2 regions of the Micromonospora sp. CPCC 206061 genome follow, and region 1 is predicted to be linked to the other one. Evidence: riboswitches for the same ligand, from Rfam matches in the RefSeq annotation. Region 1 holds a riboswitch; the other holds the start of a gene.
The links. A riboswitch is a leader RNA that binds a small molecule or an ion and turns the genes downstream of it on or off. The one in region 1 is predicted to bind S-adenosylmethionine.
Positions count from the first base shown of each region.

Region 2: another riboswitch for S-adenosylmethionine. It lies ahead of V6V89_RS25800 (GNAT family N-acetyltransferase); the one in region 1 lies ahead of V6V89_RS14885 (aminotransferase class V-fold PLP-dependent enzyme).

Region 1 covers NZ_JBAKHX010000017.1:52,497-56,098, reverse strand. The annotation lists gene V6V89_RS14890 (PrsW family intramembrane metalloprotease) at 1-706, opposite strand, end outside; SAM riboswitch class IV at 1,099-1,218, shown strand; gene V6V89_RS14885 (aminotransferase class V-fold PLP-dependent enzyme) at 1,229-2,425, shown strand; gene V6V89_RS14880 (FUSC family protein) at 2,408-3,547, opposite strand.
Region 2 covers NZ_JBAKHX010000044.1:25,919-29,520, forward strand. The annotation lists gene V6V89_RS25790 (branched-chain amino acid ABC transporter permease) at 1-302, opposite strand, end outside; gene V6V89_RS25795 (amino acid ABC transporter substrate-binding protein) at 306-1,526, opposite strand; SAM riboswitch class IV at 1,766-1,881, shown strand; gene V6V89_RS25800 (GNAT family N-acetyltransferase) at 1,901-2,512, shown strand; gene V6V89_RS25805 (hypothetical protein) at 2,543-2,770, opposite strand; gene V6V89_RS25810 (hypothetical protein) at 2,884-3,255, shown strand; gene V6V89_RS25815 (SMI1/KNR4 family protein) at 3,381-3,602, opposite strand, start outside.

The DNA of each region.
Region 1 (3,602 bases):
GGCGCACGCGGCGGTCGCCGGAGCGGGCGGCTATGCCGAGCCCCACGCCGGTCATCGAGGTGAAGAGCGGGTGGGCGAACCCGAAGACCAGGATGCGGCCGATGAACAGCGCGAACACCATCTGTGCCCCGGTCGCCGGCCCGTACTCGTCAGCGCCGGCCGCATAGCCGTGCCCGCCCAGGTACAGGATGTTCTCCACCATCGCGAACCCGACGGCGGAGAGCCCGCAGTAGACGATGCCGTCCGTGATGCCGGACCACTCGCGGCGCCGAACGAGCAGCAACAGCAGCGGCCCGAGTGCCTTGGTGATCTCCTCGATGAAGGGCGCGACGAGCACCGCGACCAGCGCGTCCGGTATGCCCTCGCGCTTGAAGAGCCACGACATCGTCGAGTTCACCGTCAGTGACGCCAGGGTCGCTACGAACGCACCCCAGGTGAAGCAGAAGGCGAGATAGCGGACGGGCTCCGGCTCGTACCGGTCGAGCCACATGAAGCAGGCGATCAACGCGGGCACCGGCAGGATGGCCGCCACCAGGCCGACGATCAGGCCGGTGACCCCGATGTTGTATCCGAGGAACACCAGCATGCCGATCGCGCAGATCGCGATGAAGGCGATGACCGCCCCGATCTGGAGCCCGCGCTTCAGCCCGCGCCGCGCAGGCGTGGTCGGCAGCGGCGGCGGAAGGGGCGGAGCTGCGACGGCCATGCGGCCAGCCTAGCGAGCGCGCGCCGTCCGCAGACCGCACCAAGCGTCGGGAGCGAAGCGACCAGAGCGACTGCGGTCTACAGGACGGCCCCCAAGCGCGCGAGCGACCCGAGCGCAGCGAGGGCATCAGACACAGCGAGCGCGCGCCGTCCGCAGACCGCACCAAGCGTCGGGAGCGCAGCGACCAGAGCGACTGCGGTCTACAGGACGGCCCCCAAGCGCGCGAGCGACCCGAGCGACCCGAGCGCAGCGAGGGCATCAGACACAGCGAGCGCGCGCCGTCCGCAGACCGCACCAAGCGTCGGGAGCGCAGCGACCAGAGCGACTGCGGTCTACAGGACGGCCTCCGGGAGCCGGCCGGTCGCCCGAGCCGCAGGCTATGCTGGCCCTCAGGTCACGAGCGCCAGCGTCAAGCCCCGGCTTGCTGGCCGGCAACCCTCGTCGAGTTCGCGGTGGGGTGCCCCGGGTGATGACCGGGTCCGGCTGGACGGTCCGCCGGACAAGCGTGGACTCGGAGGCATCATGACCGCCGTTCTTGGCGTACCCGACCAGATCAACCTCGACTACGCCGCCACCGCGCCGTGCGCCCAAGCCGCCGCGGACGCCGTCGCCGAGCTCCTGCCCTGGTACGGCAGCGTGCACCGGGGCGCGGGCGCGCTGTCGCGCAGGTGCACGCTGGCCTATGAACGGGCGCGGGAGGCTGTCGGCGACTTCGTCGGTGCCCGGCCCGACGATCACGTGATCTTCACCCGCAACACCACGGACGCGCTCAACCTGCTGGCTCGCGCGCTGCCCGCGGGTACTCCGGTGGTGACGTTCGGCGCAGAGCACCACGCCAACCTGCTGCCCTGGCCGGTGGGTTCGGTGCGGCTGCCGGTACCCGACTGTCCCGGCGCGGCGATCCGCTCCGTCGATGCCGCCCTGCGCGAGCTGGACCGGCCCGCGCTCGTCGCGGTCACCGGCGCCAGCAACGTCACCGGCGAGCGCTGGCCGATCGCCAACCTGGCCACCATCGCACGGCGGCACGGCGCCCGGATCGCGGTCGACGCTGCGCAGTTGGCTCCGCACGCGCCGATCGACATCGCCGCGCTGGGCGTCGACTACGTGGCGCTGTCAGGGCACAAGCTGTACGCGCCGTTCGGCGCGGGCGTGCTCGCGGGGCGCGGCGACTGGCTGGACGCCGCGCCGCCGTACCTGGCCGGCGGCGGCGCCACGACGCATGTCGGCGCCGCGACTCACGACGTGCGGTGGGCGGCGGGTCCGGCCCGGCACGAAGCGGGTACCCCCAACCTGCTGGGCGCCGTCGCGTTGGCTGCCGTGTGCACCGCACTCGACTTCGAGGCGCTGCACGAGCGGGAGCAGGTTCTTCTGCACCGGCTGCGGTCTGGGCTGGCGGATATCCCGGGCGTGGCCGAGCTGCGCATGTTCGCGCCGGACGCCGACCGGGTGGGCATCGTGTCCTTTGTGGTCGCCGGGCGGGACTCCGCCGAGGTGGCCGCCGAACTGGCCCGTGACCACAACATCGGCGTTCGGGATGGGCTGTTCTGCGCGCATCCACTGGCCCGCCGGCTGATAGCAGAGGCCGCCGCGCGCGCCGGGCGCCGCGATCTCCCACCGACCGCGCTGCGCGCCAGCATCGGACTGGGCACCTCACCGTCCGATGTAGACGCACTGCTCGGCGCCCTGGACCGGCGGCGAGGGCTACGACTTGTCGCCTGAACGATCGGGCACGTGGCGGCCGACGGCCCGGCGGACCAGGCGGCGTGCCTCGTCGGCGCCGACGCCGGACGCGCGTACGAGGTCGATCGCCGTCGACCGCACCTGCGCCACGATCACGCTGCCGGAGAAGCCCACCCCGGCGGCGTACGCGAGACCGGCCTCGCTCGCCGCCCGCAACGCCCGCTCCCGGCACGCCACCGGTTCGGCCGCCTCGGCCAGTTCCTTCTCCAGCCAGGTCACCGACTCGCCGAGCGACCGGACGGCGTCCACCAGATGCTTGGGCGCGTCCTCACCGTCGCCGATCAGCGCGATCGCCCGCCGGACCAGTACCCGGCCGTTGCGCAGCGCCCGCGCAGCGTGTTCCGCCCCATCGACGTACTGGTTCAGGGCGCCCCTGGTCCGCCACCTCGCTGGCGCGAGCGCCGCCGTCTCGCTGGCCGCGTCGATGGCCTCCTGGAGGCGCCGCACGTCCCCCTCTGAGGTGCGCAACCGGGCCAGCACGGCCTCCGCCCGCTCGCCGTCGCGTGCCGCCAGCGCATCGGCGATTTCGATCAACCCATGAGCGAGTACGCCCAGCGCCGGTCGCGCCGCCCGACCGACGACCGTGAGCGGGTTGAGCGGCAGGAGCAGCGCCATCACACCCAGGCCGACGAGGCCACCGACCATGGCGTCCACGAACCGCCCGTACGAGATGCCGTTCGACGGCGGGGTGAGCGTCGCCACGAGAACCGCCGAAGAGGCGGCCTGGGTGATCAGCGCCGACCCGCTGCCGACGAAGATCGCGGTGACGATGGCCAGCGCCACCACCAGTCCGATCTGTGCCGGTCCGGTACCGATCAGGTAGATCAGCACGTCGCCGACCGCGATGCCGATCGCCACACCGAAGACGAGCTCGAACGCGCGCCGCAGCCGCTGCCCGACGGACACAGCGAGCGTGATGACCGCGGCGATCGGCGCGAAGAACGGCGCCCGGTGACCCACGACGTCGTGCGCCACGAACCACGCCAACCCGGCCGCGACACCGGTCTGCACCGCCAGCAGCAGGTTGACCCGTACCCGGCGCAGGCGGTCGCGCAGTCGGGCGCGGGTGCGCCTGACCAGTGTGTCCGTGCCTGCGGTCATGCGCCCTCTCCCGCAGCCGCCACCAAGCGCAGGGAGCACAGCGACCGGAGCGACT
Region 2 (3,602 bases), on a different contig from region 1:
GCGAACGTGAGCAGGACCGACATCATGGTCAGCGTGGCCGCGCGAAGCCGGGAGATCAGCAGCCGCTGCATCGCGACACCCAGGACGAAGAAGAGGGGCACCGTCCCGGCCAGCGACACCAGCGGGTCGATCCCGGTCTCGCGGTGGAAGTACCAGGCGAGGTAGGCGGCCAGGATGAGGAACGCGGAATGCGCGATCATCACCACTCGCATGACTCCGAAGTAGAGCGTCAGGCCGGCCGCCAGGAGGGCGTAGAGCCCACCGAGCAGAACGCCGAGGATGACGCTCTGGAAGGTGAGCACCGGTCACCAGTTCGGTTTGGGAAAGACGAACTCGGCTTCCTTCTGACTCTCCGGCAGCACGATCTGGATCTCGCCGTCGACGTACTGCTGGATCATGTGGGCACTCTGCGGGCGCCCGGCCTTGTCCCAGTTCAGCGGGCCGACCACGGTCTCGACCGTGTTCCCCCGTAACCAGTCGACGAGCTTGCGCTGGCAGTCGCCCTGCTCGGCGCAGCCCGCCGCCGCGACGGCCGCGGCTACGACCTGGCCGGTCGTGTACGCGTTCGCCTCATCCTCGCCGGGCGGGGTCCCGAACTGCGCGGTGTACTTCTGCACGAACTCCACGTTGCTGGGAAACTTCGCCTTCTCGGTGTAGCCGGTGGGCGCCAGAATGCCCTCGGTCTTGGCCCCGATGGCCTTGGCGAACTCCGGGTTGGTCGGCGCGGTCGAGAAGGCGGCCAGCTTCGGCTGGTAGTTGAGCTGCTGGAGGGCGACGATCAGGTTGACCGCATCCTGGTACTGCGTGCCGCCGACCACCATGTCGGCCTTGGAGGCGGCGATCTTGGCCGCGATGCTGCCGAACTCGGTCGTGTTCGGCGGGTAGACCTCGTCGACCACGGTCCGGATGCCGGCCTGCTCCAGCTTCTCCTTGAGACCGTACGCCGTTCCCTGCGCGAACGGGTCGTCCATGGCCGCGTACGCGACCGTCTTCGGCCGCTGGTCCGCCGGCATCTTCACGATGTACTCGGCCAGGTGGTTGTAGTGGTCGTCGGCGACAGCAGGGGCGGCGTAGAACAGATTCTTGAAGCCTTGCTCAAAGACCTGCGGCGCGGCGCCGGCCGGCTCGACGAAGAGCATGCCGTACTCCTCGGCCACCCGAGCGGCGGGAATGACAAGGCGAGTGGAGAACGGCCCGAAGACCAGGTCGACGGCGTCCTTGCCGAGCAGTTGCTCATAGTCGGACACGACCCGGTCGGCGTTGGACTGGTCGTCCAGAATCTTCAGCTCCACCCGCCGGCCGAGCAGACCGCCGTTGTCATTGACGATCTTCGCCCAGGCCTCGTAGCCGCGCTGCACGCCCTTGCCAGGCTCGGAGAAGTCCCCAGTCAGCGGCAACGAAACGCCGATGGTTATAGGGTCAGCGGCTGAGTCGCCGGAGTCGTCGGCGCCGGAACACCCCGCCAGCGCGAGCGCCGCGACCGCGGCGCTCGCCACGATGCGCAGCCGGGCTTCAGTTGCGGCCATCTTTGTGCTCCTCGCGTCGACGATACGAGAGCTCCTTACGGAAAACGCTTTCATACCATAGATTTTCTTCTCTACATGAGCAACACCGTGGCCGTGCGGCCACGGTGCCGCCAGCGTGTGATCACCTGCCCGCGCGTCCGAAGGCAGGCGATCTTTCCAATAAGGACGGTGTCTTCTCACACTTCCGCCGCTTTCGCGGCTTTCGCCGAACGGTTGATCGTGCTACGGTCACGGCCGTAGGTCATGAGTGCCAGCGTCAAGCCCCGGCTCGCTGGTCGGCAACCCTCCGTTCGCGGGCGGGGTGCTCCGGGTGAGGACCGGGCTCGGCACATGGGGTGTCGAGCAAGCCGCGACATCCAGGAGCTGCCTCGCCCATGACTTTGTCATTTGGCGCCACAGCAACGCCCGATGAGCGAGACGCGCCCGCCGGGCCGGCGCGGTTCCGCCGCGCCAGCGAAAACGACGCCGATCAGATCGCGCTACTGCATGCTGACAGCTGGCGCCGCCACTACCGCGGTGCCTACGCCGATTCGTTCCTCGACGGCGACGTGGTGGCCGACCGCCGCTGCGTGTGGTCGGCACGGCTAGCCGCACCTACCAACAGCGAAACGGTCCTCGCCGAGCAGGGGCGCCACGTGCTGGGCTTCATCCACGTCGTGTTCGACGAGGACCCACAGTGGGGCAGCCTCGTCGACAACCTGCACGTACGGCACGACAGCCGCCGGATGGGCATCGGCACGCAACTGCTTCGCCGCGCCGCCCGAGCCGTCACCCGGCACGGAACTGGCAACGCGATGTATTTGTGGGTATTGCAGCAAAACACCGCCGCGCAGCAGTTCTACCGCTCGTGTGGCGCCACTTGCGGCGAGACAACGCTGGTGTCGCCGCCCGGTCAAGACCCCAAGCGACTCCACGGCAAGCCAAGCAAGCTGCGCATGATCTGGCCAGACGTAGCGAGTCTGTTCCTACTCGACAACCAGCGATAGCGGCTGGGTGCGGGCTGGCGTGCCCATCGGTCAACCGCCCGGCCAGCGGGCGGGCGAGGGTGTCCAGCCGTGTCCAGTCTCAGCCCCAGCCCGGACGGGCCTGCGCACCTCGAGGTCCGCGCTGTCTGCCGCGCTGCCCAGCGAGCTGCTGGCCGGCACCCAGCTGACGGTGGTCGACAAGCCGGTGGGCGCCTTGTCGGTGCGGCACAACACGACCGGAGCAATCGGCGTTACCACCGCCGGGCATTGCAGCGGCATCGACACCATCGTCGACCCGGCGCCGAATCCGGACGTGAACCACCCCTTCCCGTTCCAGCTCGAGCACCAGGGAACGTGGGGGGGACATCGAGTGGCACACCTCGTCCACGGCGATGCCGGACGACTTCTACGCGACCACGACCGAGATCCGGGACGTGGCGGCGGTCGAGCCGCAGTCCGGCATCACGGTGGGCGAGTCGGTCTGCGTGTTCGGCCGGTCTTCGAACGTGCGAGGCTGCGACACGACGGTCACCTTCCCGGTGTCTTCGTGCACGCTCAACGGGATCACCTATGGCCAGCTCACCTCCATGAGCGGTCCGGGCACGATAGCCGGCGGCGACAGCGGCGGCGGTTGGTCGTTCAACTTCACCGCCTACGGGTCCACAACCGGATGGTGCAACTTCGGTGACAACATCGGTCGGGCCGTGTGGAGCGCGGCCGACCGGTACGACGAGGCCATCGGCGTCTCGGTCCGCACGTCGTAGCCGCCCGGCGGGGCGGTCGGTGGTGGAGTCGGTGGCACCGGCTCCACCACCCGCGTGTCGCCGGCAACCCGGCCAGGCCCACCGGCGCGCCTTCGGGGCGCCCGATGCCCGCACGCCTATCCGCGCTACTGCGCCAGGGTGCGCGGTAGAGCTTCGATCCACGCGGTGAAGCTGTTGGCGATGGGGCGGACGGCGGGATGTCCGTGGTCGTAGTAGAGGACCGGTGGATCGTCGGCGGTGTCGGGGCCAAGCTCCTCGCGGAGGTCGAACAGAACCTGGTCGCCGTCGGCGTCGAGCCAGTACTCGCCGATACACAGCATGCCCTGGGTGGGTAGGGCGACCCTCGC